DNA from 4 places in the Kitasatospora sp. NPDC101108 genome. Region 1 is predicted to be linked to each of the others. Evidence: riboswitches for the same ligand, from Rfam matches in the RefSeq annotation. Region 1 holds a riboswitch; each other region holds the start of a gene.

Region 1 (5,229 bases):
GTGGTCGGGCAGGCCGGCCGGGTCGCCTCCGTCGGCGAGCCAGCAGGCCACGGCGGAGCCGAGCAGCAGCGGGTCGAGGCTGGGGTCGGGGCAGCCGAAGTCCCGTTCGGCGCGGGCTTCGAGGAGCTGGCCGCCGTGCAGCCGGAGCAGGTGGCGGGCCGGGCCGAGGGCGGCCACGGCGACGGCGAGGCCGGGCAGTTCGAGGGCGGTGTCCGCGAGCCAGCGGGTGGCGGGCCGTTCGGCGCGGGCCTCGGTGCGGGCGAGGACCTCGGCGGTGTAGCGCAGGGCGTCGCCGGGGTGGTCGTCGGTGAGGGCGTGGAAGCCGCGCGGGGTGTGGTCGGCCGGGTGGAAGGGGTAGCGCCGGAGGCTGACCTCGGTGCCCTCGCTCCTGCCCTCGACGTCGTACGCGGTGGGCCCCTCGCAGGTCGGGCTGGGTGCCGGCCTGGGGTAGGGCGGCAGCACCGGTTCGTCGGCGGGCTCGTCCAGGGCGTCGAGGAAGGAGTAGAGCAGCGGTCGCAGCACCCGGGCGGACCGGCCACGGTGGGCGAGCGAACGGTCGGTGAGATCGCTCAGGTCGGCCGGGTCCTGGGCGAGGGCGAGTTCGATCTGGGCGGCGAGGTCGCCGTCCGGGTCGAGGGCGGGCGCGTGCTGGCCGAAGGCGTAGCTGGGGGAGCGCGGGTCGAGTTCGGCGGCGCCGGTGGCGACGAGCAGGGTGCGGCGTTCCAGGGCGGCGCCGTAGACGGAGACCGAGCCGTGGTCGCCGATCAGGCAGTCGGCGGCGACGAGGGCGGCCTGCCAGCCCTGGTGGGGCGGGACGAGACGCAGGCCCATCCGGCGGGCGTCGTCGAGCAGGGCTTCGGGGTCGTGCCGGCTCCACACGTTGGGGTGGAGCACGAGGGCGACGGTGTACTCGTCGGCGGGCAGTTGCCGGACCAGCCGTTGGGGCAGGTCGGGGTGGCGGCCGAATAACGAGTGCTCGCTCCAGGTGGAGTTGACGACGACGAGCCGGCGGCCGTCGACGGCGCCGAGCGCGGCGCGGTAGCCGTCGCGGGAGCGTTCGCTGCGCAGGATCCGGTCGAAGCAGGGGTCGCCGACGACCCGGGCGACGTCCAGCGCCTCGGGGCAGGAGACCCGCAGCCGGTCCAGCTGTTCGGGGTGGGAGAGGCCGAGGACGTCGACGAACACCCGTCCCTGGTGGGTGAGTTCACGGCGGGAGAGGCCGGCCGCGCTGACCGTGTCGCCGGTGGACTCGGTGACCAGGCGGTTGTAGCCGGCGCCGTGCGGCAGTACGACCAGGTGGGCGTCCAGGCGGTGCATGGAGGCGTGGACGGCGCAGGCGACGGCCAGGTCGAAGCGGCGCCGGACGGCGTCCTCCCAGTCCAGCACGGTGTAGCCGGGCAGGCCGTGGAGGAAGTCGTCCAGGGCGCGGTCGGCGAAGGCGGAGCCGGGGTTGACGGTGAAGTACCGCTCGATGCCGTCCGGGTCGAGCAGGGTGAGGACGTCCAGGACCCTGGTGGCCGAGGTGAGGGTGCGGGCGACCGCCAGCACGCGGGCCCTGACCGGGCGGGTGTTCCAGCGGTCGGCGGGCCAGACGTGGGGGTGGGACGGCACATCGTGATCGTACTCATCCGGCCGCGCTGCGGCGTGGTTCGCCGAGTGTCGGTCAGTCCGCGGTCCGGGGCGGTTCGCGGTGCCGGTCAGCCCGCGGCTGCGGCCGGCTCCTCGTGCTCGGCGGCGGCGCACTCGTCGAGGAGGGGGCGCATGCCGTCGTCCACGAGCCGGTAGCGCACCACGCGTCCGTCCTTGTCACCGGTGACCACTCCCGCGGTGCGGAGCAGGCGCAGGGCCTGGGAGACGGCGGGGTCGCGCATGCCGGTGGCCACGGCCAGGTCGCTGACGGCGAGCGGGCCGGCCCGGTGGAGGGCGAGCAGCAGGGCGAGCCGTCCGGGGTCGGAGAGCAGGGAGAACCGCTCGGCCCAGGAGCGGACGTGCTCGGTGTCACCGATGGCGGCGATGGCTTCGCAGACCCGGTGTCCGTCGATGGTGCGGTGGCCCGCGCGGTCGGCCGGTACGAGATGCATGCGGACATTCTGGCAGCTCACGACCTGTGATCCTGAACACCTGCACAGGTGCGCAACCTTGCGAGGGTGCGGTCCTGCCCCTACGGTGTTCCCCGCCGTGGTGCTCGGGAAGACCGGTGACGGACCATCAACAGGTCCCAGTCCGGAGCGGCCCTCGCCACTGTGATCGGGGGGTGGTTTGTCCGGACCCACGTGCCACTGGGCGCCTCGTGCGCCTGGGAAGGCGGGTCCGGAAGTCCCGTAAGCCAGGAGACCGGCCACGGCATCTCACGAAGTCATTCCACGAGGTGCTGGAGCGTGATCCGAAGATGACCCTGCCCGAAACCGCCACTCCTGCTGAGGCGGCCCCCTCCGTCCTGCCCACCTTCCGGTGGAAGCGCGAGGACACCATCCGTACCGCCGGGCTGATGGGGGTGATCCTGGCCATGCACGTGGTGGCGTTCGGGACGCTCGTCTTCCTGGTCGCCCCGCACGACTACGCCGTCGGCACCCAGGTCTTCGGGGTCGGCCTCGGCATCACCGCGTACACCCTGGGCATGCGGCACGCCTTCGACGCCGACCACATCGCGGTGATCGACAACACCACCCGCAAGCTGATGGCGGACGGCAAGCGCCCGGTCTCGGTGGGCTTCTGGTTCGCGCTCGGCCACTCCTCGATGGTGGTCATCATGGCCGCCCTGGTGGCGGGCGGCGCCCAGCTGGCGAACACCCTGATGGACGACGACTCGGCCACCCACAAGTGGCTCGGGGTGGTCGGCACCACGGCCTCCGGCGCCTTCCTCTACCTGATCGGCGCGCTCAACCTGGCGGCGCTGCTCGGCATCCTCAAGGTGTTCCGCTCGATGCGGGCCGGGAGGTACGACGAGGCCGAGCTGGAGGAGCACCTCAACTCGCGCGGCCTCATGGCCCGGATCCTCAACCGGGCGACCCGCTCGATCACCCGGCCCGGGCAGATGTTCCCGGTCGGCATGGTGCTGGGCCTGGGCTTCGACACCGCGACCGAGGTGACCCTGATGGTGATGGCCGGTTCGGGCGCGGCGGCCGGGCTGCCCTGGTACGCGATCATCTGCCTGCCGCTGCTGTTCGCGGCGGGGATGAGCCTGTTCGACACCCTGGACGGGACGTTCATGAACTTCGCGTACCAGTGGGCCTTCTCCAACCCGGTGCGCAAGGTGTACTACAACCTGACCATCACCGGGCTGTCGATCGCGGTGGCCTTCATCATCGGCACCATCGAGCTGGTCGGGGTGCTGCACGAGAAGCTCGACCTGACCGACCCGGTGACCGGGTTCATCGCGGACATCTCGCTGGACAACGTCGGCTACGCGATCGCGGGGCTGTTCGTGGTGGTGTGGGCGATCGCCATCGCGTACTGGAAGCTGGCGGGCGTCGAGAAGCGCTGGACGCCCGCCGAGCCGCCGAAGTAGCGGTCACGCCGCGGCGAGCAGCAGGGTGCCCGCGACGGCGAGCCCGGCGCCGACCACCTGGACCGGGCGCAGCCGCTCCTTGAGCACCCCGCGCGCCATCAGCGCGGTGACCACGGGGTAGAGCGAGGCGAGCACGGCGGCCACCGCCGCCGAGCCGCCGTGCGAGGCCAGCGCGTAGGTGGCGTTGCCGGCCACGTCGACCAGGCCGACGCCGGTGAGCAGGGGCAGTCGGGAGCGCAGCTCCGGCAGCAGCCCGGAGGTGTCGGTGCCGCGCGGGCCGACCAGCAGCGCGGCACCGCCCACGACGACGTTGACCAGCCGCTGGACGCACAGCACGAGCAGCAGTCCGCCGCCGGCCGAGGCCTGCGAGAGCAGGGACATGTTGGCGCCGAAGCCGAACGCGGCGGCCAGGGTGAGCAGCAGGGCCGTGCGGGCGGCGGACGGCCCGCCGCGTTCGGGGCCGCCGGCCAGCACCACGCCGGCCACCGCCACCGCGATCCCGGCCAGCTGGCCGAGGCCGGGTCGCTCGCCGAGCGCGAGCCCGACGCCGACCGGGACCACGACGCCGACGGTGGCCAGCGGGGACACCACGCCCATCGGGCCGAGCGCGAGCGCCCGGTAGAAGGCGAGCATCGCGAACGGGCCGATCACCCCGGCGGCGACGGCGTTCCAGAGCGCGGGCGAGGCATCGGCCCAGCCGCCGGTGGCCAGGACCGCGAGGAGCAGGACGACGGTGGCCGCGGCCTGGGAGACGACCACGACGGCGAGCGCGGGCAGCCGGCGGGTGAGGACGCCGCCGCCGAAGTCGCCCAGGCCGGTGAGCAGGCTGGCGGACAGGGCGAGCAGGACGGTCATGGGAGGGGCCTGCCGATCGAGGACAGGCTGGAGGACAGCACAATGCACTCCGAAGTACAGTCGGATGGACTCGTTGCCGGAACCGCAGCGTAGTGCAATGAACTGAACTCGACCGAACAATATTCTGTACGTCTCGTACGGTGGACACCGGAGGACTGCCCGCGTGCCGGACCCCGACCTCGTCTCCCGGGCCCTTGCCCGGAACGTCAAGCGGCTGCGCACCGAGCGCGGCCACACCCTGGACGCCCTCGCCGCCCGCTCCGGGGTGAGCCGCGGCATGATCGTCCAGATCGAACAGGGCCGCACCAACCCGAGCGTGGCCACCGTGGTCCGGATCGGCGACGCCCTCGGCGTCTCGATCGCCACGCTGCTCGACTACGAGGAGGGCCCGGACGTCCGGATCGTGCCCGCCGACCAGGCCGTCCCGCTCTGGACCGGCCCGCACGGCGGCACCGGCACCCTGCTCCACGGCATCGAGGCGCCCGGCCCGCTGGAACTGTGGGACTGGCGGATGAAGCCGGGCGAGGAGTACTCGGCCGAGCCGCACCCCGCCGGCACGGTGGAGATCCTGCGCGTCGTCGACGGCGAGCTGACCCTGATGCACGGCGAACGGCTCCACACGGTCCCGGCCGGCAGCACGGTCTCCTTCGACGCCTCCCACGCGCACGTCTACCGCAACGCGGGCGAGCGGGAACTGCGCCTCACCATGGTGGTGTCGGTCCCCCCGCCGCGCTGAACCCGGAAGTCCCCGCCAGGGGGCGTTCGGCGCTCTTCGCGGGCGCTCGGCGGGCGGTTCGGGCCGGGGGTTCGTAGGCTCGACGCATGGTGGATGCGTACGCGGGGCGGCGGGAGCGGGTGAGGGCGCA
Region 2 (5,229 bases), on a different contig from region 1:
GGGAAGGTGTGCCGCTCGCCGCAGTTCGTCACGGTCACCGGGTAGTGGGCGGAGGCGGCGTCGGCCTCCTTCGGGGCGATCTCGGCGCCGCAGGCGGTCAGTCCGAGGGTGAGCAGGACGGCGGGGGCAACGGCCTTGGTACGCACGGGGGTTCCTCAGGGGGTTCGGGGGAGGCGGTCGAACAGCAGCTGGAGGGTGCCGGTCACGGGGTGGCGGACCGGGGTGGCCCGGACGCCGAACACCTCGGCCAGCAGGGCGGGTCGGAGCACCTCGGCGGGCGGTCCGGCGGCGACGATCCGTCCGGCCTCCAGCACGTACAGCCGGTCGCAGTGGCCCGCCGCCAGGTTGAGGTCGTGCAGTGCGGTGAGCACCGTGGGGCCGGCCTCGCGGGCGAGTGCCAGCACCTCCAACTGGTGGGCGACGTCCAGGTGGTTGGTGGGCTCGTCCAGCACCAGCAGACGCGGCTCCTGGACCAGTGCGCGGGCGAACAGCACCCGCTGCTTCTCGCCCCCGGAGAGGTTCAGGAAGCCGCGTCCGGCGAGGTGTTCGGCCCTGACCCTGCGCAGGGCGGCGGTGCAGCGCTCGTGGTCCTCGGCGCTCGGACCGCCCGGGCCGCGCCGGTGCGGCAGCCGGCCCATCGCGACCACCTCGGCCACGGTGAAGTCGAACTCGGCGGTGTGCTCCTGGGTCAGTGCGGCGACCCGGGTGGCCGCCCGGCGGGCGGTGAGCGCGTGCAGGTCGTCGCCGGCCAGCCGGACAACGCCGCCGGCCGGCCGCAGCACCCGGTAGACGCAGCGCAGCAGGGTCGACTTGCCGCTGCCGTTCGGGCCGATCAGCCCGACCATCTGGCCGGCGGCGGCCGCCAGGCTCACCTCGTGCACCAGCCGGGCACCGGCCAGCTCCACCGAGACGCCGTCGACGGAGAGTTCCTCGGCCGCCGCCACCCCGGTGGTCCCGGTCCCGGCGGTCACGGTCACCCCGGAGGGCCCGGGCGTCCCGGAGGGCCCGGTCATCGCCCGCCCCCGAGGGCCTGGCCGCGCCGGCGCATCATCAGCAGGAAGGCGGGCACCCCGAGCACCGCGGTGAACACCCCGACGGGCAGTTCGGCGGGCGCCAGCAGGGTGCGCGAGCTGATGTCCACCCAGACCAGCAGCAGGGCCCCGGCGAGCGGCGCGACCACCAGCACCCGGCGGTGCCCGGCGCCGACCAGCATCCGGGCCAGGTGCGGCACCAGCAGTCCGACGAAGCCGATCGCCCCGCTGACCGCGACCACGGTGCCGGTGACGGCGGCGGTCACCGCGAAGAGCTCCCGGCGCAGCCGGTCCGGGTCCACCCCGAGCGAGGCGGAGGTCTCGTCGCCCATGGCGAGTGCGTCCAACCGCCCGGCGACGCAGGTCAGATGGGCCAGCCCGGCCAGGACGGTGGCGGCGGCGATCGGCACCGAGCCCCAGGTGGCGCCGCCGAGGCTGCCGAGCAGCCACATCATGGCGTCCCGGGCGGCCTCGGCGTGGTCGGCGGAGAAGACCATCAGGGTGGTGGCGGCCGAGAAGCCGTAGGAGAGGGCGGTGCCGGTGAGCACCAGCCGCAGCGGGGTGAGCCCGTACGCGGTGCGGGCGGCGAGGTAGACCAGTGCCATGGCGGCCAGCGCGGAGCCGAACGCGGAGACGGAGATCGCCCACACCCCGAGCGAGGCGAAGGCGCCGAACAGCAGCACGGCGTTGGCGCCGACGGCCGCGCCGGAGGAGATGCCGAGTACGAAGGGGTCGGCGAGGGCGTTGCGCACCAGCGCCTGGACGGCGACCCCGGTGGCGGCCAGTCCGGCCCCGACCACGGCGGCCAGCAGGGTGCGCGGCAGCCGGATCTCCCAGACGATCGCGTACCCGGCCGCCTCGTCCGCGTCCAGCCGCCCGCCCGTCAGTCCGGCGCCCAACAGGCGCAGCACCTGGGGCAGTTCGATCCCGGAGGTGCCGAACGCGACCCCGCAGAGCAGGGAGAGCAGCAGGGCGACGGCCAGGCCGAGGGCGAGCGGGACGGTCGGTAGTCGGCGAACGGGGTCACTCACGTGCGGTCGCGCCTTGCCTCGGGCCGCGGGTGTGCCGGGGCGGGCGCCGGCCGGGGGCGTGCCCGGGCGCCTTCCCCTCGCAGTCCACGGCGAGTTGTCGGGAGTTCAGCGGCCGGGGGCGATCGGGCTGGCGCGACCCGGGGGCTCCGGGCCGTGCTCACCGTTGCGGGTCAGCGCCGGATTCGCACCGGACTTCCCCCTCGGACGCCCTGGCAGCATAACAGTCACTCACGCCGAGCAGTCCTTACCGGGGGTGGGATCGCACGTGAACGCACGACCGCCCCCGTCCGACGGAGCGGACGGGGGCGGTCGGCTGGCGACGCGTCAGGCTCAGGCCTGCTTGGTCTCCCAGAAGATCTTGTCGACCTCGGCGATCAGGTCCAGCAGCGCCTGGCCGGTGGCCGGGTCGGTGGACGCCTTGGCGGCCGAGGCGGCCTTCAGGGTGTCGTTGATCAGCTTGTGCAGCTGCGGGTACTTCTCGAAGTGCGGGGCCTTGAAGTAGTCGCTCCACAGCACCGAGATGTGGTGCTTGACGGCCTCGGCGCGCTGCTCCTTGATGATGATGGCGCGGGCGCGGAAGTGCGGGTCCTCGTTGGCCTGGTACTTCTCCTGGGTGGCCTTGACCGACTCGGCCTCCAGCTTGGCCTGCGCCGGGTCGTACACACCGCACGGCAGGTCGCAGTGGGCGTGGGCGGTGGCACGCGGTGCAAACAGACGAGAGAACATGGGAGTCCTTCCTTAGATCGTCTTCCCGCGCCCGAGACTACCCTTCCGGCCTCCGGGTTTCGCGGCCGGGCGGTGGGCCTAGGGCAAAAGGCGGACCCGTAACCGGGGTAATCCGGACATCGAACGGACGGCGGTCCGTACGGCAGACTGGGGCCGGGCGGTCGGGAGGAGGAGTCGTGGCGCGGAGCACGGAACCGCAGGGCGGCGCGGGCGGCGGCGTGGTGCCGTTCGGGCTGGTCGACGTGGCGGGCCCGTCGATGGTGCCGACCCTGCGCGAGGGCGACCAGCTGCTGGTCCGCTACGGAGCGCCGATCCGGCCCGGTGCGGTGGTGCTGTTCCGGCACCCCTTCCAGCAGGACCTGCTGGTGGTGAAGCGGGCCGTCGAGCGCCGCCCGAAGGGCTGGTGGCTGCTGTCCGACAACCGCCCGGTGGACAGCGACAGCCGCAGCTACGGTCCGGTCCCGGACGAGCTGGTGCTCGGCCGGGTGCTGCTGCGGCTGCGCCCGAGCCCGGCCTGGCTGGCGCCGGGCCGGAGGCTGGAGCGGCTGCTGCTCGGCCCCCGGCTGTTCCGGCTGCCGGGCCTGGCCCGCCGCCTCGGCGTGTGGGTCGAAGAGGTCTGACCTCTCAGTTCCCCGGGTGCAGGGCGGCCTCGGCCTCCTGCCGCTTGCGGGCCCGGTACGCGGCGACGTTGGCGCGGGTGGCGCAGCGGTCGGAGCAGTAGCGGCGGGAGCGGTTGGTCGAGGTGTCCAGGTAGGCATTGCGGCACGGCGCGGCCTGGCAGATGCCGAGCCGGTCGGCGCCCAGCTCGGTGAGGTGGACGGCCAGGCCCATGCAGGCGACGGCGCTGAAGTGCGCGGTGGCGGTGGGCGAGTTGTCGGCCAGGTGCAGGTGCCAGCGCGGCCGGCCGGCGTCGTCCAGGTAGTCGTGCCCGGAGACCAGCGGGCTGACGGGGTACTCCATCAGCAGGCTGTTCAGCAGGTCGACGGCCCGGACCTCGTCGCCCTCGGCGGCGGCCTCGAAGACCCCGCGCAGCCTGGTCCGCACCGCCCGCAGCCGGGGCACGTCGGACTCGTCGGCCAGCGCGGCGGCCCGGGCGGAGTCGGAGAACAGGGCGCGCACCGCGTCCACCGAGGTCAGCGAGTCGGTGCCGCGCTCGGGTTCCTCGGTGTTCACCAGCCGAACGGCGAGATCGGCGTACGAGGCGAGCTCCACGGCGGTCCTTCCAGGGGGGTTAGCGGTAACGGGCTGACTGCTTCAAGCCTATTACCCGGCTGCGGAAAACGGCGGCGCCCGGCAGGAAGTCGCCTGCCGGGCGCCGACCGTACGGGCTCAGAGCACCTTGGAGAGGAAGGCCCTGGTGCGCTCGTGCTGGGGGTTGGTGAGCACCTCGCGGGGGTTGCCGGACTCGACCACCACACCGCCGTCCATGAACACCAGCGCGTCGCCGACCTCGCGGGCGAAGCCCATCTCGTGGGTGACGACGATCATCGTCATCCCCTCCTCGGCCAGGCCGCGCATGACGTCCAGCACCTCGCCGACCAGCTCGGGGTCGAGCGCCGAGGTCGGCTCGTCGAACAGCATCAGCTTGGGCTTCATGGCCAGCGCGCGGGCGATCGCCACGCGCTGCTGCTGGCCGCCGGAGAGCTGCGAGGGGTAGTTCCCCGCCTTGTCGGCGAGGCCGACCCGCTCCAGCAGGGCCATCCCGCGCTCCCGGGCCTCGGCCTTGTTCTCGCCCTTGACCTGGACCGGCGCCTCTATGACGTTCTCCAGGGCGGTCATGTGGGGGAACAGGTTGAAGTGCTGGAACACCATGCCGATGTCCCGGCGCTTCTGGGCGACCTCGCGGTCCTTCAGCTCGTGCAGCCGGCCGCCCTTCATCCGGTAGCCGACGAGTTCGCCGTCGACCGAGAGGAAGCCGCCGTTGATCTTCTCCAGGTGGTTGATGCACCGCAGGAAGGTCGACTTGCCGGACCCGGAGGGGCCGACCAGGACGAACACCTCGCCCTTCCTGACCTCCAGGTCGATGCCCTTGAGCACCTCCACCAGGCCGTAGGACTTGCGCACGCCCTGGGCCTCGACCATCGGGACCGCCGCGGCGTCCACCGCCTGCGGCTTCGTCAGATCGGTCATACGTGGCCACCTCCTTCGAGGCCGGGCACCACGTCGTCCTTGGCCGGCGGGACGGGCCTGCCGGCGAACAGGCGGCGCAGTCGCTGCAGCGGCGTGGGCGGGAGCACCCGGTTGGCGCCGCGGGCGTAGTGGCGCTCGATGTAGTACTGGACCACGGTGAGGATCGAGGTCATCAGCAGGTACCAGATGCTGACGACGAGCAGCAGCGGGATGGTCTGGAACGTGCGGGAGTAGATGTTCTGGCCGGCCCGGAGCAGCTCCTCCAGGGAGATCGCCGAGACCAGCGAGGTGGTCTTCAGCATCGAGATGGT
Region 3 (5,229 bases), on a different contig from region 1:
GCGAGTTCCCGCTCCTGCGCCGCGAACCGTGCCGCGAAGCCGGCCGGGTCGGCGTCGTACGCGAGCCGGCGCCGGACCACCTCGGCGCGCTCGGCGGGGTCCCGGGTGGCGGCGATCTCGACGGTCAGGCCGAAGCGGTCGAGCAGCTGCGGCCGCAGCTCGCCCTCCTCCGGGTTCATCGTGCCGACGAGCAGGAACCGCGCCGCGTGCCGCACCGACACGCCCTCGCGCTCGACGTACGAGCGGCCCATCGCCGCGGCGTCCAGCAGCAGGTCCACCACATGGTCCTGGAGCAGGTTCACCTCGTCGATGTACAGCACGCCGCGGTGCGCCTTGGCCAGCAGCCCGGGCTCGTACGCCTTGACGCCCTCGGCGAGTGCGCGCTCCAGGTCGAGCGAGCCGACGATCCGGTCCTCGGCCACGCCGACCGGCAACTCGACCAGCTGGGACGGGCGTTCGTGACTCGCGGCGGAGGTGTGCGGCCCGTCCGGGCACTGCGGGTCCGGCGCGGCCGGGTCGCAGGCGAAGCGGCAGCCGTCCACGGCGGCGATGGAGGGCAGCAGCCCGGCCAGCGCGCGCACCATGGTCGACTTGGCGGTGCCCTTCTCGCCGCGCACCAGCACGCCGCCCACGGCCGGGGAGACCGCGTTCAGCAGCAGCCCGAGCCGCAGGTCGGCCATGCCGACGATCGCGGTGAACGGATAGCGGACGTCACTCATGCGTCACTCCCAGGTGCCCCGGGCGGGAGGAAGGGCAGCGTTCCGGCCGCCGGCACCCCGCCCTCGATCAGCTTCCACAGCGCGTCGGTGTCCGCGTGTTCCTCGATCAGGTCGCCCAGCCGGTCCAACCGGGCCTCGCGGGCCGCGGCGAAGGAGGTGTCCGGCGCCGGAACGAACGCCCGCCCGGCCAACTCGGCGACATTGCACAGGAGTTCACGGCGGAAGCCGTCGTTCTCCAGCGCGCCGTGCCAGGTGGTGCCCCAGACCGGGCCGACCCGGCAGCCGTCGAGGAAGGCCTCGCCGCCCTCGACGGACACCACCCCGTGGTGGATCTCGTAACCCTCGACCCGCTGGCCGTACGCCTCGCCGACCGGCCGCGCCAGCACCTTCTCGGCGCCGAAGCGGACGTCGGTCGGCAGCAGACCGAGCCCGTCGACGAGGCCCGCCTTCGACTCCACCGTGTCGTCGATCGAGCGCGCCAGCATCTGGTAGCCGCCGCAGACCCCGAGGATCGGCAGCCCGGCCGCCGCCCGGGCCTTCAGCGCCGGCTCCAAACCGCGCTCGCGCAGCCAGGCGAGGTCCGCCACCGTGGCCCGGGTGCCGGGCAGCACGACCAGGTCGGCGTCGGCCAGCTCCTCCGGCCGGGTCGCCCAGCGCACCAGCACGCCGGGCTCCTGCGCCAGCGCGTCCAGGTCGGTGAAGTTGGACAGCCGGGGGAAGCGCACCACGGCCACCCGCAGCACGTCCGCCCCGAGCGGTCCGGGCCCCTCCGCCCGGTCCACCACCGTGGACAGGTCGAGCGAGTCCTCGGCGTCCAGCCACAGCCCCGGCAGCATCGGCAGGGTGCCCAGCACCGGACGGCCGGTCAGCTCGTGCAGCATCTCCAGGCCGGGCGCCAGCAGCCGGGCGTCGCCGCGGAACTTGTTGACGAACCAGCCCGCCACGTGCCGCTGGTCCTCCGCGGACAGCAGCGCCAGCGTCCCGTACATCGCCGCGAAGACCCCGCCGCGGTCGATGTCCCCGACCACCACCACGGGCAGGGCGGCGGCCGTGGCCAGACCCATGTTGGCGATGTCCCGGTCGCGCAGGTTGATCTCCGCGGGCGACCCGGCGCCCTCGCACACCACCACGTCGTAGCGCCGGCGAAGGTCCGCCAGGCACTCCAGGGCGCGTTCCAGCAGAACGGGCTTGCGCTCGCGGTAGTCCAGCGCGCCCACCTCGGCGACCGGCCGGCCGAGCAGCACCACCTGGCTGCGGCCGTCCGCGCCGGGCTTCAGCAGCACCGGGTTCATCGCCGCCTCCGGCTCCACCCGGGCGGCCTGCGCCTGCATCGCCTGGGCGCGGCCGATCTCGGCACCGTCGGCGGTGACGAAGGAGTTCAGCGACATGTTCTGCGCCTTGAACGGCGCCACCCGCACGCCCTGACGGACCAGCCAACGGCAGATCCCGGCCGTCACCACGCTCTTGCCCGCGTCCGAGGTCGTCCCGGCGACCAGCAGCGCGTTGTTCATGCTCCACCCCTCCCGAACAGCATCCGCAGCAGGACGTGCCCCGCGACCGTCGTACCCAGCGCCAGTGCGCCCACCCGCCGGGACAGCGTGCAGGCCCGCTCGATGTCGTCCACCGTCACCGGCCGCAATTCGGCGCCCAGCACCGGCCGGTGCTCCACCCGCTCGCCGTACCGGAGCGTCCCGCCGAGCCGTACGCCCACCGCGCCCGCGAAGGCCGACTCGGCCTGGCCCGCGTTCGGGCTCGGGTGCGCGGAGCCGTCCCGGCGCCAGACCCGCCAGGCGGTCCGCGGCTCGGGCGCGGCGGCCACCGTCAGCAGCGCGGTCAGCCGGGCGCCCGGCCAGCCCGCGACGTCGTCCAGCCGGGCGGAGGCCCAGCCGAAGCGGGCGTAGCGGGGCGAGCGGTGGCCCACCATGGCGTCCAGGGTGTTGACGGCGCGGAAGGCCAGCAGCCCCGGGGTGCCGGCCAGGGCGCCCCAGGCCAGCGCGTTCACCACGGCGTCGGCGGTGTTCTCGGCCACCGACTCGACCACCGCCCGGGCGATCTGCTGTCCGTCCAGCGCGCTCGGATCCCGCCCGCACAGGTGCGGCAGCCGCTCCCTGGCGGCCGTCAGATCGCCCGCGGCCAGCGAGCGGCCGATGGTGCGCGCCTCCCGGGTCAGCGAGGTGCCGCCGAGCACCGTCCAGGTCGCGGCGGCCGCCAGCGCGGCCCGGCCCGTCGGACGGCGCCCGACCGTACGGTCCAGCGCCAGCGCGCCGGCCGCGACCGCGCCCACGCACAGCGCCGTGTACCCGGCTCCGGCGGTCCGGTCGTCACGCCACACGCGCCGCTCCAGACGGGTCGCGGCGCTGCCGAACAGGGCGACGGGGTGGCCGCGGCGCGGGTCGGCGAAACGGGCGTCGGCGGCGTAGCCCGCGACGGCCCCGAGCGCGAAGACGGCGGCCCGGGTCAGCGGGCGCACGGCGGCAGGCAGCTCGACGGGCAGCTCGGGGCCGGACGGGGCGGGGCAGCCTGCATCGCGTGGGTGTCCTCACTCAGGGTCCGCGCCCTGGATCGACGTACCGGGGGCCGAGAGTCTCCTGGCTTCCGGGTCGAACGCACCCCCGGGCCTTCCAGCGGCGGCTTCTGACGGCCCGCCGTGATGGGCCCCTCCTGCGCGACGGCGGGCGAGGAGGGATTCCGAGCGTGCTCCCCGGTGACAGTGGCGGGACCGCGCCGGACTCGCACCGGCTTCCTCTCCATGCCTCCGTTTGGCCCCAGGATCCCATCACGCGGCCGAACCGGGAGTCAACCGAGGTCAAAGAGGGGTCGGTCACACCCGGCACGGGGACCGGACCTGTGTGATCGCCCAGCGCGGGGGAGGGCCCGTCAGCTCCGCTTCGTGCGTTCGTCGGCTGGGCCGGGCCGGGCACCGCACCTACGGTTCGGTGCCATGCGCCGCAGAAAGTCCCCCACCACTGCCGCCCCTTCTCCCGTCCCGTTCTCACCCGAGGCCGCCCGCGCCCACCGGGCCGGCCTCGGGCTGACCCCCGAGCAGGTCGCCGAGGGCATGGCCGCCCACGGCGTACGACTGCTGCCCGGCCACGTGCTCGCCTGGGAGAACGGCGACCTGCGCCCCGGCGAGGCCGAGTTCGTCGCACTGGCCAGGGCCCTCTGGTGCCCGGCCGACCAACTGATGGACGGCCGCCCGGTGAGCCTGCGCGACCACCGCCTCGCCCGGGAGCTCCCCCAGGAGACCGTCGCCGAGCGGGCCGGAGTGTCGCTGCCCGCCTACCGGCAGGCCGAGCTGACCGGCCAGTGGGACGGTGACCCGGACCGGACCCACGCCCTCGCCCAGGTGCTGGGCCTGCGGCTGACCGAACTGGTCGAGGCCACCGGACGCGGCGAGGCCCTCGACCGCCTCCTGCGCCAGTGCGTGGCCGCCCGCTGGCAGCCCCACCTGGGCCCGCTCGCCCGCCTGGTGCCCGTCCCGGAGGCCGACCTCGCCGCCGTCCTCCCGGTCCTCCACCAGGAGCACCACGTCCCCTCCCACTGGGGCACCACCACCCAGCCCCGCACCGCCACGCAGCCCCTCACCCCCCGCTTCTGGCACCTCCTCAGCATCCAGGGCCCCGCCATCCCGGTCTGACCGCCACCGGCCCGACAGCCCGACAGCCCACCGGCCGTCCCCCGGACGGGTCGGCCCGGTGGCCGGAACGGCGGAACTCCGGTGGACTGGTGCTCGAACACCGTCCGGTCCGTGAAACAGAGCGGGGAACGAAATGCGTTGGGGAACCGCAGCCGTCGTGGCGGCCGCCGCCGTCGGGGCGGGGGCCGCCGTCCTGGTAGTCGGCCGCCGGGCCTCCGAGCGGATGGTCCGCCCCGGGGTGCAGGGGCCGGTCGAGCCGGAGGCGGGGCCGGTGGTGGTGCGGAGCCTCGGCGCCGGCCGGGTCACGTTCAGCCGCCGCCCCGAGAGCCTGCTGCCCGGCCGCTGGGCGATCGAGTGGGACGACGACGGGCACGCGGTGGCCGAGGAGATCCTGCACCGCGACGCCCAGAGCGTCACCCGTCGGCTGGTCCGGGCCGACCGGGGCATCCTGAGGCCCGGTACCGAGGTCCGCTTCACCCCGCGCGTGCACCTGGGCGACCCCGCCCAGGCGTTCGGCCTCGCCTACACCGCGACCGCCGCCGACGGCGAGCTCGGCGCCCTCCCCGCCTGGCGGATCGACGGCAAACGCGGCACCTGGGTGATCCTGGTGCACGGCCCCGAGGCCGACCGCCAGCAGACCCTCCCGGTGCTGCCCGTCCTGCACCGCCTCGGCCTGCCGGCCCTCGCCGTCACCTACCGCGGCGACGCGGGCGCCCCGGCCTCCCCCGACGGCTACAGCCACTTCGGCGAGACGGAGTGGCGGGACGTCGAGTCGGCGGTGCGGCTGGCCCTGGACAGCGGCGCGGGCCGGGTGATCCTCTACGGCTGGTCGGTGGGCGCCACAACGGTCCTGCAGACCGTTGCCCGTTCCGC
Region 4 (5,229 bases), on a different contig from region 1:
GGCGCCGTCCTGGCCGTCCAGGCCGCGCTATCGCTGCGCCTGCTCGCCGCCGCGCACCCCGACGAGGCCGTCGCCATGGTCGCCGGCCGTCAGCAGCTCGCCCACCTCCTGCACGGCACCCCGGTCACCACCGACCTGGTCGACCGCATCCCCGGCTCGCCGTGGCTGTACCCGCCGCTGGCCGGCGCAGCCGCGAACGCCGGGGGCATCTGGGGCACCCGGCTGCTCAGCCTCGGCTTCGGACTGCTCACGACGGTGCTGCTGTACTCGCTGACCCGAAAGCTCTTCAACGAACGGGTCGCCATCTGCGGCATAGCCGCCTACGCCGTGCTGCAGTCCACCGTCGTGGGCGGTTTCTACGGCGCCCCCGAGTCCCTCGCCGTCCTCCTGGTCGCCCTCGCGGCCTGGCTCACGGTGTTCACCGCCCGGCGCTCCCCGGCCCTGGTTCTGACCGCCGCCCCGCCCGTCGCCCTGGCCTGCGCCGTGGCCCACTCGGCGGTCTTCGCGGCCCCCGCCCTGGTCCTCCTGGCCCTGGCCGGTGCCTGGCCGCACCGCCGGCCCGGCCCGGCCGCGCTGCGCGCCCTGCTGCTGGGCGCCGGCACCGTCCTCCTGCTGCTGCCCTACGGCCAGCTGGGGAAGGTCGCCCACTGGTCCCCCGCGCACGGCAACGCCCCCGGCTCGACCGGCTCCATCCTGCTAGGCACCCTCCAGTGGAGCGGCCTGTTCACCCTCCTCGCGGTGGCCGGCACGGTCTCGTACGTCCGCCGCGAGCAGATGAACGAACACGAGTCGCCCGAGAATGACGGCGCCGCCACCACCCGGGGCCAGCGCGTCCTGCTCGGCACCGTCCTGACCTTCACCGCACTGCTGATCCCCGCCGCCCACCTGTGGACCGGTACCTCCGGCGCGCTGTTCCGCCACCTCGGCTACGGCATGCTGCTCGCCGCCCCGCTCGCGGGGCTCGGCCTCACCCGGCTGGTCGGCGCCCACTTCCGCCACCCTCAGCTGGGCATCCTGGTCTGGGTCGCGCTCCTGGCCCTGGGCATGGAGCAGTCCGCCCTGCGCTACCAGAACGGGCCCGATTCCGGCCGCCTGCTGGCCGTCCTGAGGGCGCACGCCGTCCCCCAGGGCCACTACCTCACCGAGGTCGACGGACTCGCCGAGTACTACCTCGGCAGCGTCAGCAAGCCCGAGCAGTGGATCTCGGCGCAGGCCGGGACGGACTACCGCGATGACGCCGGAGTGCAGCACCGCGGCACGGACGGCAGCACGGCCGCGATCCGGAACGGCTGGTTCACCATGGTCGTTCTGGACAGCACCGCGCCGGAGGCCACCGACCGCGCGCTCAGCGCCGCTCTGACCGCCAGCGGGCACTACCGGCTGATCGCCCAATTCACCTCTCCGACGGGTGATTCGAGCACGTACAAGGTGTACCTGAAGCACTGATCGGCCGCCCGGCCCGTCGACACGCGCAACACGACAGGCACAACATATGGTGCCGCCGCAGTCAGCCGGCACTACATGTATGCTCACTCCTGCTGTCGATGCAGGGGAACCCGGTGGGAGTCCGGGACTGCCCCGCAGCGGTGTGCGGGCGGCTCCAGCAGCTGCGCCCGCGAGTCCGAGTACCTGCCGACAGCGTGCGCCACGGCCCTCCCGCAGAGGCCGCGCCGGCACTGAGCACCACCCCTCCGGGCCTCGCGGGCGGGCCGGGGAGACACCTCGCGCGGCGCTGTTTGCGTCCGCGCCGTGCTCCCCTGCCCAGATCGGCCCGGGTGACCCCGATCACGCCGCCGATCGCCGCCAGGAGAGAGCGCCTTGACCACCGCTGCCTCAGCCACCCTGCCCGCCCAGGGCTCCGGTTCCGCCTTCACCGACCCGACGGTCTCCGACCCCGGGGGCGCGCTGCTGCGGCTGCTCACCGACCGCAGCGCCGACCTCACCGAGGTCGACCCCGGCCATGTCGCCGCCGCCGCGCTGCGCGGCCGCCACGCCGGCTCGGACTTCGCCGAGCTGCGCGGGCTGGCCGTGGACGCCGCCGCGTCGATGATCGCCGAGGACCCCCAGTACTCGAAGCTCGCGGCCCGCCTGCTCGCCCTGGAGATCGTCGACGAGGCGAACAGCCAGGGCTCGGTCTCCTTCTCCGCCTCGATCGCCGTCGGCCACGCCGAGGGCCTGATCGGCGACACCACCGCGGCCTTCGTCGCCAAGCACGCCGCCGCCCTCGACGCCCTGATCGACGCCCAGGGCGACGACCGCTTCGAGTACTTCGGCCTGCGCACCGTGCAGTCCCGCTACCTGCTGCGCCACCCGATCACCCGCAAGGTCATCGAGACCCCGCAGCACTTCCTGCTCCGCGTCGCCTGCGGCCTGGCGGTCGGCGACTCCGAGCAGTCGGTGCGCGAGGTGGCCGAGCTGTACGGCCTGATGAGCCGCCTGGAGTACCTGACCTCCTCGCCGACGCTCTTCAACTCCGGCACCCGGCACCCGCAGATGTCCAGCTGCTACCTGCTCGACTCGCCGCTGGACAACCTGGACTCGATCTACAACCGCTACGCGCAGATCGCCCGGCTCTCCAAGCACGCCGGCGGCATCGGCCTGTCCTACTCGCGCATCCGCTCGCGCGGCAGCCTGATCCGCGGCACCAACGGCAAGTCCAACGGCATCGTCCCGTTCCTGCGCACCCTCGACTCCTCGGTCGCCGCCGTCAACCAGGGCGGCCGCCGCAAGGGCGCGGCCTGCGTCTACCTGGAGACCTGGCACGCGGACATCGAGGAGTTCCTGGAGCTGCGCGACAACACCGGTGAGGAGGCGCGCCGCACCCACAACCTCAACCTGGCCCACTGGATCCCGGACGAGTTCATGCGCCGGGTCAACGCCAACGCCGACTGGTCGCTGTTCTCCCCGGCCGACGTGCCCGAGCTGGTCGACCTGTGGGGCGAGGAGTTCGACGAGGCCTACCGCAAGGCCGAGCTGGCCGGCAAGGCCGTCCGCACCATCCCGGCGCAGACCCTCTACGCCCGCATGATGCGCACCCTCGCGCAGACCGGCAACGGCTGGATGACCTTCAAGGACGCCTCCAACCGCGCCGCCAACCAGACCGCGCTGCCGGGCCGCACGGTGCACTCCTCCAACCTGTGCACCGAGATCCTGGAGGTCACGGACGACTCCGAGACCGCCGTCTGCAACCTCGGCTCGGTCAACCTCGGCGCCCACGTGGCTGCCGGCGCCTCGGCCGACGACCTGCTGGGCGCGATGGACTGGGAGCGCCTGGACGCCACCGTCCGCACGGCCGTGACCTTCCTCGACCGCGTGGTGGACATCAACTTCTACCCGACCACCGAGGCCGGTACGTCCAACTCCCGCTGGCGCCCGGTCGGCCTCGGCGTGATGGGCCTGCAGGACGTCTTCTTCAAGCTGCGGATCGACTTCGACTCGGCCGAGGCCAAGCAGCTGTCGACGCTGATCTCCGAGCGCATCATGCTCACCGCCTACGAGCGCTCCGCCGACCTGGCCGAGCAGCTGGGCCGCCACGAGGCCTACGGCGAGACCCGCGCCGCCCGCGGCGAGCTGCACATCGACCACTTCCCGACGGCCGCCCCCCAGTGGGCCGACCGCTGGACCGCCCTGCGCGCCCGCATCGCCGAGACCGGCCTGCGCAACTCGCTGCTGCTCGCGATCGCGCCGACCGCGACCATCGCGTCCATCGCCGGTGTGTACGAGTGCATCGAGCCGCAGGTGTCCAACCTGTTCAAGCGCGAGACGCTCTCCGGCGAGTTCCTCCAGGTCAACCCGTACCTGGTGCGCGAGCTCAAGGAGCTCGGCGTCTGGGACCAGCAGACCCGCGACGCGCTGCGCGACGCCAACGGCTCGGTGCAGGAGCTGGGTTGGCTGCCCGCCGAGGTCCGTTCGCTGTACCGCACCGCCTGGGAGCTGCCCCAGCGCGCGCTGATCGACCTGGCCGCGGCCCGCATGCCGTACCTGGACCAGAGCCAGTCGCTGAACCTGTTCATGGCGGCGCCGACCATCGGCAAGCTCAGCTCGATGTACGCGTACGCGTGGAAGGTCGGTCTGAAGACCACCTACTACCTGCGTTCGCGCCCGGCGACCCGCATCGCCCAGGCCGCCTCCGGCGCCGCGCGCGCGGCCGCGCCCGTGCCCGCCGGCACGATCCCCGTGGGCACCCCCGCCCTCACGCCGGAGCAGGAAGCCGCCATCGCCTGCTCCCTGGAGAACCCCGAGTCCTGCGAGGCCTGCCAGTAATGACCGCCGACGACCGCAAGATGCTGCTCGACCCCGGCTTCGAGCTGACCCTGCGCCCGATGCGCTACCCGTCGTTCTACGACCGGTACCGCGACGCGATCAAGAACACCTGGACCGTCGAGGAGGTGGACCTGCACTCGGACGTCGCCGACCTCGCCAAGCTGAGCGAGGGCGAGCGCCACCTGATCGGCCGCCTGGTCGCCTTCTTCGCGACGGGTGACTCGATCGTCGCCAACAACGTGGTGCTGAGCCTCTACAAGCACATCAACTCGCCCGAGGCACGGCTGTACCTCTCGCGACAGCTGTTCGAAGAGGCCGTCCACGTCCAGTTCTACCTGACGCTGCTGGACACCTACCTTCCGGACCCGGAGGACCGCAACGCGGCCTTCGCGGCGGTGGAGAACATCCCCTCCATCCACCAGAAGGCCCAGTTCTGCTTCAAGTACATGAACGCGGTCGACCACATCGAGTCGCTGCGGACCAAGGAGGACCGGCGGGCCTTCCTGCTGAACCTGATCTGCTTCGCGGCCTGCGTCGAGGGTCTGTTCTTCTACGGCGCGTTCGCGTACGTGTACTGGTTCCGGTCGCGCGGTCTGCTGCACGGTCTCGCGACCGGCACCAACTGGGTGTTCCGCGACGAGTCCATGCACATGGACTTCGCGATGTCGGTCGTCGACACCGTCCGTGAGGAGGAGCCCGACCTCTTCGACGACGAGATGGCCAAGCAGGTCACCGAGATGCTGGAGGAAGCCGTCGCGGCCGAGCTCCAGTTCGCCCAGGACCTGTGCGGTGACGGTCTCGCCGGCATGAACACCGACTCCATGCGCCAGTACCTGGAGGCCGTCGCCGACCAGCGCCTGGCCCGCCTCGGGATGCCGATCCGGTACGGGTCGACCAACCCGTTCGGGTTCATGGAGCTCCAGAACGTCCAGGAGCTGACCAACTTCTTCGAGCGCCGGGTGTCGG

Evidence for each region. Region 1 has a riboswitch for cobalamin ahead of nicT (Nickel transporter NicT). Riboswitches for the same ligand answer to the same signal wherever they lie in the genome.
Region 2: another riboswitch for cobalamin. It lies ahead of ACZ6Z8_RS08825 (FecCD family ABC transporter permease); the one in region 1 lies ahead of nicT (Nickel transporter NicT).
Region 3: another riboswitch for cobalamin. It lies ahead of ACZ6Z8_RS30905 (cobalamin biosynthesis protein); the one in region 1 lies ahead of nicT (Nickel transporter NicT).
Region 4: another riboswitch for cobalamin. It lies ahead of ACZ6Z8_RS08970 (ribonucleoside-diphosphate reductase subunit alpha); the one in region 1 lies ahead of nicT (Nickel transporter NicT).

What each region holds. Positions count from the first base shown of each region.
Region 1 covers NZ_JBVJLM010000012.1:215,167-220,395, forward strand. Annotated here, with positions in the region: gene ACZ6Z8_RS25555 (hypothetical protein) at 1-1,611, opposite strand, end outside; gene ACZ6Z8_RS25560 (ArsR/SmtB family transcription factor) at 1,698-2,081, opposite strand; cobalamin riboswitch at 2,163-2,357, shown strand; gene nicT (Nickel transporter NicT) at 2,390-3,508, shown strand; gene ACZ6Z8_RS25570 (EamA family transporter) at 3,512-4,363, opposite strand; gene ACZ6Z8_RS25575 (helix-turn-helix domain-containing protein) at 4,527-5,099, shown strand; gene ACZ6Z8_RS25580 (M24 family metallopeptidase) at 5,186-5,229, shown strand, end outside.
Region 2 covers NZ_JBVJLM010000003.1:106,074-111,302, reverse strand. Annotated here, with positions in the region: gene ACZ6Z8_RS08835 (ABC transporter substrate-binding protein) at 1-146, opposite strand, end outside; gene ACZ6Z8_RS08830 (ABC transporter ATP-binding protein) at 156-1,013, opposite strand; gene ACZ6Z8_RS08825 (FecCD family ABC transporter permease) at 1,010-2,062, opposite strand; cobalamin riboswitch at 2,184-2,311, opposite strand; gene sodN (superoxide dismutase, Ni) at 2,393-2,788, opposite strand; gene sodX (nickel-type superoxide dismutase maturation protease) at 3,046-3,408, shown strand; gene ACZ6Z8_RS08810 (CGNR zinc finger domain-containing protein) at 3,413-4,000, opposite strand; gene ACZ6Z8_RS08805 (amino acid ABC transporter ATP-binding protein) at 4,118-4,918, opposite strand; gene ACZ6Z8_RS08800 (amino acid ABC transporter permease) at 4,915-5,229, opposite strand, start outside.
Region 3 covers NZ_JBVJLM010000019.1:76,880-82,108, reverse strand. Annotated here, with positions in the region: gene ACZ6Z8_RS30915 (putative cobaltochelatase) at 1-719, opposite strand, end outside; gene ACZ6Z8_RS30910 (cobyric acid synthase) at 716-2,230, opposite strand; gene ACZ6Z8_RS30905 (cobalamin biosynthesis protein) at 2,227-3,189, opposite strand; cobalamin riboswitch at 3,302-3,464, opposite strand; gene ACZ6Z8_RS30900 (helix-turn-helix domain-containing protein) at 3,661-4,356, shown strand; gene ACZ6Z8_RS30895 (alpha/beta hydrolase family protein) at 4,490-5,229, shown strand, end outside.
Region 4 covers NZ_JBVJLM010000003.1:141,034-146,262, forward strand. Annotated here, with positions in the region: gene ACZ6Z8_RS08965 (glycosyltransferase family 39 protein) at 1-1,446, shown strand, start outside; cobalamin riboswitch at 1,526-1,651, shown strand; gene ACZ6Z8_RS08970 (ribonucleoside-diphosphate reductase subunit alpha) at 1,843-4,263, shown strand; gene ACZ6Z8_RS08975 (ribonucleotide-diphosphate reductase subunit beta) at 4,263-5,229, shown strand, end outside.